4 regions of the Bacillus sp. YH3-2-B2 genome follow, and region 4 is predicted to be linked to each of the others. Evidence: riboswitches for the same ligand, from Rfam matches in the RefSeq annotation. Region 4 holds a riboswitch; each other region holds the start of a gene.
The links. A riboswitch is a leader RNA that binds a small molecule or an ion and turns the genes downstream of it on or off. The one in region 4 is predicted to bind S-adenosylmethionine.
Positions count from the first base shown of each region.

Region 1: linked by a shared signal. The riboswitch ahead of ACWJJX_RS01610 (methionine biosynthesis PLP-dependent protein) and the one ahead of mtnK (S-methyl-5-thioribose kinase) in region 4 are both predicted to bind S-adenosylmethionine.
Region 2: linked by a shared signal. The riboswitch ahead of ACWJJX_RS10180 (2-hydroxyacid dehydrogenase) and the one ahead of mtnK (S-methyl-5-thioribose kinase) in region 4 are both predicted to bind S-adenosylmethionine.
Region 3: linked by a shared signal. The riboswitch ahead of metN (methionine ABC transporter ATP-binding protein MetN) and the one ahead of mtnK (S-methyl-5-thioribose kinase) in region 4 are both predicted to bind S-adenosylmethionine.

Region 1 is NZ_JBSJQE010000001.1:286,454-288,652, forward strand. Features, by position in the region: gene ACWJJX_RS01605 (esterase family protein) at 1-615, opposite strand, end outside; SAM riboswitch class I at 790-915, shown strand; gene ACWJJX_RS01610 (methionine biosynthesis PLP-dependent protein) at 985-2,106, shown strand; gene metC (cystathionine beta-lyase) at 2,099-2,199, shown strand, end outside.
Region 2 is NZ_JBSJQE010000003.1:31,401-33,599, reverse strand. Features, by position in the region: gene ACWJJX_RS10185 (molybdopterin oxidoreductase family protein) at 1-700, opposite strand, end outside; SAM riboswitch class I at 847-939, shown strand; gene ACWJJX_RS10180 (2-hydroxyacid dehydrogenase) at 1,061-2,077, shown strand; gene ACWJJX_RS10175 (FGGY-family carbohydrate kinase) at 2,070-2,199, shown strand, end outside.
Region 3 is NZ_JBSJQE010000002.1:824,316-826,514, reverse strand. Features, by position in the region: gene metN (methionine ABC transporter ATP-binding protein MetN) at 1-916, opposite strand, end outside; SAM riboswitch class I at 1,022-1,128, opposite strand; gene ACWJJX_RS09130 (SCP2 sterol-binding domain-containing protein) at 1,239-1,589, opposite strand; gene ACWJJX_RS09125 (thioredoxin family protein) at 1,686-2,006, opposite strand; gene ACWJJX_RS09120 (toprim domain-containing protein) at 2,009-2,199, opposite strand, start outside.
Region 4 is NZ_JBSJQE010000001.1:432,438-434,636, reverse strand. Features, by position in the region: gene ACWJJX_RS02400 (carbon-nitrogen family hydrolase) at 1-496, shown strand, start outside; SAM riboswitch class I at 588-743, shown strand; gene mtnK (S-methyl-5-thioribose kinase) at 853-2,037, shown strand; gene mtnA (S-methyl-5-thioribose-1-phosphate isomerase) at 2,044-2,199, shown strand, end outside.

The sequences.
Region 1 (2,199 bases), 150 kb from region 4:
CTGTTTGAGCTCTTCGTTCGGCGCGGTGAAATCAAGCACCTGGCCGTCCGTCGTGTGGACGGCGGTTTCTTTTTCTCCGATTTGATGATAAACGGAAATCTGTTTGAGATCCTCCGACTGCCGGACGGCATCCAGCACGTGCCCGTCAACATACGGAGACTGCATGATGACGTTTCCAAACATGTTCGGATAGTCAATCGCCGTCATGAGCGAGACGGTTCCGCCGAGGGAATCCCCGATCATGGTGCGGCCGTATCCGACTTGATAAGTCGGGTATTCTTTGTCGATAAAAGGAACGAGCTCATTTGCGATAAACCGTTTATATGAGGCGAACTTAGAGCCTTCGGGATGGTATGTGTTTCTTCGCTCCCGCACATTTTTATATGGGACGCCGATAATGATGCAGCGGTCAATTTCCCCTTTTGACATAAGCTCTTCCGCCTGACGCCCGATTCTCCCTAATCTGAAATAATCATGGCCGTCCTGAGCGATGACCGTATGATATTTATACAGGGGGGAGAAGGTGGCGGGCAGATAGACCAAAACGGTCATTTCCTCTTCAAGCTCATGGGAGAAAAGTGTTTTCTCATGAATGATTCCGTTTTTTGATGCCACTTCGCATTCCTCCAGGCCGCGTCTTGTCTTGATGGTTTTTTCCTATTGTACCATGAATTATTAGAAATTTCTTTCTTCAGATGCACTTCTTGCGAGAGTTCAGATAAATAAAAAGTTGTTGAAATCCATTTTATAGTGCGTTAATATAGAACAATCAGAAAATACAAAACAATATTCTTATCACGAGAGGTGGAGGGACTGGCCCTTTGAAACCTCAGCAACCGGTTTGCTTTGCCGCGGGAAGGCAAAGTGCCAAGGTGCTAAATCCAGCAAGCGATTCACATGCTTGGAAGATAAGAGGAAGAGAAAAGCTCCTTCTTCTTATGAAGAGGGGGCTTTTTTATTTTTGAAAAAGGATGGTGCTTACTGATGACGCAGCATGTTGAAACAAAATTAGCCCAAATTGGAAATAGAAGCGAAGAAGCAACGGGAACGGTCAGTCCGCCGATTTATCTGTCCACCGCTTACCGCCATAGAGGAATAGGAGAATCTACAGGTTTTGATTACGTGCGCACGAAAAACCCGACACGCCAGCTCGTCGAAGACGCCATCGCCGTGTTGGAAAACGGTGCGAGAGGATTTGCTTTCAGCTCGGGAATGGCAGCCATTCAAACCATTATGGCTTTATTTAAAAGCGGGGATGAATTGATTGTATCCTCCGATTTATACGGAGGCACGTACCGTTTGTTTGAAAACGAATGGAGAAAATACGGCTTAAGCTTTATTTATGATGATTTCAGCGATGAAGACTGTTTACGCTCCAAAATAACGGAAAACACGAAAGCGGTATTTGTTGAAACGCCGACAAACCCGTTAATGCAGGAGGCGGACATTGAAAAAATCGCCCGGATTACGAAAGAAGCCGGCCTGCTTTTAATTGTGGATAATACGTTTTATACTCCGGTGCTCCAGCGCCCGCTTGAACTGGGAGCGGACATCGTCATTCACAGCGCCACAAAATATTTAGCGGGGCACAATGACCTCCTTGCCGGTCTGGCTGTCGTTAAGGATGAAGAGCTCGGCGACATCATGTTTAATCACCAAAATGCGATCGGCGCCGTTCTCCCGCCGTTTGATTCGTGGCTTTTAATGAGAGGGATGAAAACACTCGGACTCAGAATGCGCCGTCATGAAGAAAACGCCCGTGAACTTGCAGAATTTTTAGAACAGGAAGAGGAAATCGCCGACGTGTTATATCCCGGAAAAGGCGGGATGCTGTCTTTCCGGCTGCAAAAAGAGGAATGGGTCAATCCGTTTTTAAAGGCGCTGAAAACGATCTGTTTCGCAGAAAGTCTCGGCGGGGTGGAAAGCTTTATTACATACCCCGCGACACAGACGCACATGGACATTCCGGAAGATATCCGTATCGCAAACGGCGTCTGCAACCGCCTGCTGCGTTTTTCAGTGGGCATTGAACATGCAGAAGATTTGAAGCGGGATGTAAAGCAGGCATTACAGCAAGTAAAAGAGGGGGCCGTGTCATATGAGTAATCACAATTGGACGCTGGAAACCCAGCTCGTGCACAATCCATTTAAAACAGACGGAGCCACCGGAGCCGTCAGCGTGCCGATCCAGCATGCTTC
Region 2 (2,199 bases), on a different contig from region 4:
CGAGGGCGAGTGCGGCATCTGTGCCGGGACGAATGGGAATAAACCAATCGGCAAGCCGGCCGGTTTGGTTCTTATGTACATCGATAACGACAATTTTAGCCCCTTTTTTCCGGGCTTTTTGAGCAATCATGATTTGGTGCATATTCGTGCTGACGGCATTGATCCCCCAAAAAATAAAGAGCTTTGCATGTATGGTCTCCTCCGGATCAGTACCCGCTCCTTCACCCATTGTATAGTTATAGCCTTCAGATCCGGCTTTGCTGCAGATCGTCCGTTCGAGATGACTCGCTCCGAGACGATGGAAAAAACGGCGGTCCATTCCCTCTGCCGCCAGTTTTCCCATATTGCCGTAAAAGCTGTACGGAAGAATGCTTTCCGCTCCTTCTTCGGCAATAAGCTCTTTCCAGCGCGAACTGATCGTATTGATTGCTTCCTCCCAGGAAATAGGCGCAAACGCGGCTTCACCTTTTTTACCGATCCGTTTTACCGGAACGGTTACGCGCTTCTCATCATAAATACGCTCAGCCATGTGTCTGACTTTGTTGCAAATATTCCCTGATGTGACCGGGTGATCGGGGTCTCCCTGAATGTTAACGATTTTTCCGTCTTTTTTTGTCACAAGCAAGCCGCATTGATCGGGACAGTCTAGTGAGCACACCGACTTAAAGACCCCGTTCGGCTGTGTTGCAGCAGAATTCATAGCCCATTTCTCCTCTTTGTTTATATTGTAAGCATTATAACATTTCAAAATCGAACGTCAATTCAGAAAAAAGTGTTGACATTACGGAAAGACTTTTCTATGATGAGTTTATTCTTTTAAACAGCCTGACAATTTCATCATTTTATTTTCTATCCAGAGAGGTGGAGGGACTGGCCCTATGAAACCTCGGCAACATTTATTGTGCCAATTCCAGCAAGCGTATGCTTGAAAGATAGGAAAGAATGGTCTATACATATTTGTGCGCTTCAAGCGGATAAAGACGGTATATGAATCTCTTTCCTTCTTTGAGGAAAGAGATTTTTTTATGAAAAAATTTATGTGAAAAGGATGTTTTGCATCATGACGGTTTTAATTACCGCGCCATATCACGACGAGGGGCTGAAGGAGCTGACTGAGCTGTTCGGCCGGACTGTGCACCGGCCGTGGAAGAAGCACGGCCGGGCCTATCGGGAAGATGAATTAATCCGAATGATTCAAGAGACAAACGCGTCGGGGCTTATTACCGAACTTGATGAGGTGTCTGAGCGTGTTATTGACATATTGCCGGATTCCGCTTTTATCGGTGTCTGCAGAGGGATGCCGTCTAATGTGGATATTGCGGCGGCGACTAAAAGAAAAATCCCCGTTTTCTTTACACCGGCCCGCAATGCCCAGGCCGTTGCTGAAATGTTTATCGGAAATGTGATTTCATTTTTGCGTCATACGTATTCTTCCCATCAGTGGCTGAAGGACGGAAAGTGGAATGGTGATTATTTGCAGGCTTACGTCAAATTCAGAGGAAATGAGCTGACGGGGAAATCAGTCGGCCTTATCGGTTTCGGAGCTGTCGGACAGAGAATCGCCCGGCTATTGGCCGCTTTTGATTGCAAGGTGCTTTACTATGATCCATTTGTCCGTCATGAAAACCGGGAGTATGAAAAAACGACGATTGAACGGGTATTTTCTGAAAGTGATATTGTTTCCGTTCACTTGCCGCGCACAGAAGAAACCATCGGCCTTATCGGCGCCCGGCACTTTCAATTGATGAAACAGGAAGCTGTTTTTGTCAATACGTCAAGAGCGGCGGTTACAGACAGGGAAGAGCTGCTGCGGGTGCTGAAAGAACGGCGGATTAAGGGAGCGATCCTTGACGTGTTTTATCATGAACCGCCTGAATCTTCTGATTATAATTTGATCTCTTTGCCGAATGTGTTCGCGACTCCCCATTTAGCGGGCGCAACATTTGAAGTGGAAGATCATCATGTGAAGATTTTAAATGAAGCGCTTTTCAAATGGAAACAAGATCAAACCTGCACAATACGTGAACTTTATAACAAAAGAGAACTTGAAACGGAAGGAGGAGGCTGTAATGGCTGAACAAAAAGGCTACCTTGTATTTGACATCGGGACTGGGAATGCGCGAGTCGCGGTCGTTACTGCCGGCGGCGAAGTGACCGCGCTTGAAAGGGAAGACATCGAATATGTGACGGATCCGCTTT
Region 3 (2,199 bases), on a different contig from region 4:
CTCCGTCCTTCGTCTGTGAAATTTTCCCCTGCAGAATATTGACGTCCACATCAAAGTTTCGGATCATTTCCGTAATGAGGGGCTGCTCGGCGGCCTGCCCGACAAATGAAAGCTGAATCGTTTTCCCTGTCGCTGTTTCCTGCAGAAAATGCTGGATGGTTTCTTTCGTCTCTTCCGGTTCTGTCACCTGCTGAACGAAACGCTTGGTCATCGGTTCGCGCGGGTTTCTGAAAACTTGGAGTACTTCGCCTTCTTCAACGACTTTCCCGTTTTCCATGACGGCGACTCTGTTGCAGATTTTTCGGATGACGTGCATTTCATGGGTAATGAGCACGATCGTCAGACCGAGTCTGTCATTTATATCGGATAAAAGATCCAAAATTGAATCGGTCGTCTGCGGATCGAGCGCTGATGTCGCTTCATCGCACAGAAGGACTTTCGGATTATTGGCGAGCGCCCGGGCGATGCCGACACGCTGCTTTTGACCGCCGCTCAGCTGCGACGGATAAGATTTTTCTTTCCCCTCTAATCCGACCAGTTTAATCAATTCATCAGCGCGGCGGACCCGTTCGCTTTTTTTCACGCCGGCGATTTCCAGCGGGAACATAATGTTCTCCCGGACGGTGCGCGACCACAGAAGGTTAAAATGCTGGAAGATCATGCTGATTTCCTGGCGCGCTTTTCTCAGCCCGCGGCTGCTTACTTTATTTAATTCCGTCCCCGCGACTTCCACGGTTCCCGACGTCGGCTTTTCAAGGCCGTTCAGGAGACGGATTAAGGAACTTTTACCAGCTCCGCTATATCCTATAATTCCAAATATTTCGCCCTTTTTGATATCAAGAGTGACATCTTGGACAGCATTGACATCCCCATGCTTCGCTTTGTAAATTTTTGAAACATTTTGAAGATGGATCAAAGCAATCACCCGCCTTACACTATTCTAAGAAATCTTCCGGGTTTCTCCGCAAAAGAAAAGCCTTTCTGCAAAAATGAGCAGAAAGGCTTATTGAAAAAGGCCTTTCTCTCATCTTTCAAAGCAGACCGCTTCGAGTGAATTGGCACCATTTCAACATTGTTGATGGTTGCCGGGCTTCATAGGGCACTTCCCTCCACCTCTCTTGATAAGAGAAAACATATCGTATTTTCGTCCGGAAATTCTTACTGTAGAATAGCACGGCGAATGATAAAAAGTCAATAAAATAAATATTGGAAGCTATTGTCACATAGTAGATTGGCAGTTACGGCCGTTTACTGATCGCCTGAAAAAATCCGTTTGTCAGCCAGAGGATGGCCTCCAGCTTCAGCAGGGCTCTGAATGATCCTTTCACTTTGAGTTTTCCGCTTTGGATAAGCTTTTGCAAAGAGACATCACCATGCAGGAGATGGATGATTTCCGTCTGGTTTCCGTAAAAGGTCAAATTAGATTTTTCCTTTGAAGCCGACGTTTTTCTCATTTCTCCCTGTCCGTTAATTGAGACCGTTAAGGCTTCTGTTTCTCCTTGGAATGTAATCAGCAGCGTTGAGGCGTTTAATAGCGGTTTCAAAAACAGATGCTGTCCGTCATTCTCTGAAACTTCTATTTTCTCCACTCGTATAACCTCCCGTTTTAATGGCCATACATACACTTTCTCTTTTTAACGGACAGAACCCTTTATAAACCGCACGACATTTTCCTGTAAATATTGTCACATCGGGAACGTTTGCGATGTTTTTTGTTTAATCAGCTCATATAAATAGGAAACGGAGCGGAAGGCGTATCCTTTCTCAACAAGCTCTCCGCCTTTAAACAGCAAAAAGCACGGAACGCCTTCAATCTGATAGGCTTTGGCGAATGCGGGGGAATAATTCACGTTGTTTTTATAGAAGGCGGCGCCGGGCAGCATTTCTTCGACGACAGTAAGCATTTTGGACGCCAGCTGGCATGTGCCGCAAAACGGGGTGTACAAATACAGGAGATAAACGTCATCCTGAATCGATTCGAGTTCATTTTCTTGGAGTTCTTTCATGATTACCACCTCAGGTCGTTCTTTTTCAAAAATACAGTGTCAGCATCAAAGCCGGCTCTGATCAGCACAGATGCGAGATGATGGCCCGGGCACGACTCGACTTGCCTGTATGTTCTGTCTATATAAATATGGCGCGCTTCGGGAAGCTCCCGTTTCAGCTGTTTTCTTAGTTTATCTCCCGAGTCATCTGCGT
Region 4 (2,199 bases):
CATGTACATCGCCGATAACAGCGGACAGATCGTGAAGCGGTATCAGAAAGCCCATCTGTTTCAGCTGATGGATGAACACCTTTACTTGTCAGCAGGAAACAGCGACGGTTCCTTTGAGCTTGACGGTGTCAAGTGCGCCGGGCTGATCTGCTATGATATCCGTTTCCCCGAATGGATCAGAAAGCATACGTCCCAGGGCGCGAATGTCCTGTTTATCTCTGCGGAATGGCCTCTGCCCCGCCTTGATCATTGGCGAAGCCTGCTTGTCGCCAGAGCAATTGAAAACCAATGTTTTGTCGCAGCCTCTAACTGCACGGGGTCCAATCCCGATAATGAATTTGCCGGCCACAGCCTGATTATTGACCCGTGGGGCCGGATTTTAGCCGAAGGAGACCGGACGGAAGGCGCAGTCCGGGCGGAAATTGATGTGTCAGAAAGCGCGGCCGTCCGCGGAACCATTCCGGTTTTCCAAGACTTGCGGCGTGATTTATATTAATTTTCAAAAAAACGTTGACAAGAATATCCGGCACCTGCTAATATTTTCATCAACTGATTAATCCGAATTGTGATACAAATCAATATATTTTCTCTTATCGAGAGTTGGGCGAGGGAATTGGCCTTTTGACCCCAACAGCAACCGACCGTAATTCCATTGTGAAATGGGGCGCGTACATTTTGCGCCGAGACGATTGTCTCATAAGGCACGGTGCTAATTCCATCAGATGTCATCTGAGAGATAAGAGGCGGACTGCACTGTTTCAGCCTCCTTCTCTTTCAGAGAAGGAGGCTTTTTTTCGGGCGTATTCTCCGTCACGATCTCTTACTGCCACTACATAATTGGAGGGTAAATCCATGTCAGCAACTAAAACAAGTCTTTATGAACAATTAACAGAAAGCTCCGCCGCCGCGTTAGCCGTCAAGCTCGGCTTATTCCAAAGCAAAAGCACTCTGACATGCCGTGAAATCGGCGACGGCAATTTAAATTACGTCTTCCATGTTTACGATAAAGAAAACCAAAAAGGACTGATTATCAAACAGGCGATTCCTTACGCGAAAGTCGTCGGTGAAAGCTGGCCGCTTACAATTGATCGGGCGAGAATCGAAAGCAGCGCCCTCATCCGCCAGGGCGAACACGTGCCGCACCTCGTTCCGGCCGTTTACTATTCCGATACTGAAATGGCCGTCACGGTAATGGAAGACCTCTCACATTTGCAGATTTCAAGAAAAGGGCTGCTGGAAGGGCAGCATTATCCGAACTTATCGGTTCATATCGGTGAATTTTTAGGGAAAACGCTTTTTTACTCATCCGATTATGCGCTCGATGCGAAAGTAAAGCAGCAGCTCGCAAAGCAGTTTACAAATCCTGAGCTTTGCAATATTACAGAAAGGCTTGTGTTTACAGAACCGTTTCTCGACCATGAGACAAACGATTTTGAAGAGGAGCTGCGCCCATACGCAGAAGAAGTTTGGAACAATTCCCGGCTGAAAGAAGGCGCTGACGAATTGAAAGCCATCTTTCTGAATTCCGCGGAAACATTGGTTCACGGCGATCTGCACACGGGAAGCATCTTCGCCGATGAACATGAAACAAAGGTGATTGATCCCGAGTTTGCTTTCTTCGGACCGATCGGGTTTGACATCGGCCAATTTATCGCCAATCTGCTGTTAAACGCCCTCAGCCGCGACGGTGACGACAGACAGCCGTTATATGACCATACTGCCGCCGTATGGGATACATTTGTGAAAACATTCAGTGAAGCATGGGAGAAAGACTGCCTGCCTTCCCGCAGACACCTGCTGGAAGACACACTGAAAAACGCGTTTGAAGAAGCGGTCGGTTTTGCGGGATGCGAATTGATCCGGCGCACGATCGGACTCGCCCATGTGGCTGACTTAGATGAAATCACTCCGTTTGACAAACGAATCGAACGGAAGAAACTGGCGCTTGACATCGGCGCCTATTATATCGAAAACAGAAAAGAACTGAAGCATATCACCGAGGTTCTGGACCAATTTAAGCTCCGTGTAAAGGAATGATGCAGCATGACCAATGAATTTGCCATCCCCCGTTCTGTGGAATGGAAAGAAACCTACATCCGCATTTTAAATCAGCAAAAGCTTCCCGACGTCACTGAATATGTGGAACTTGAAACAAAGGAAGATGTATTCGACGCGATTGTCACGCTGAAAGTAAGGGGC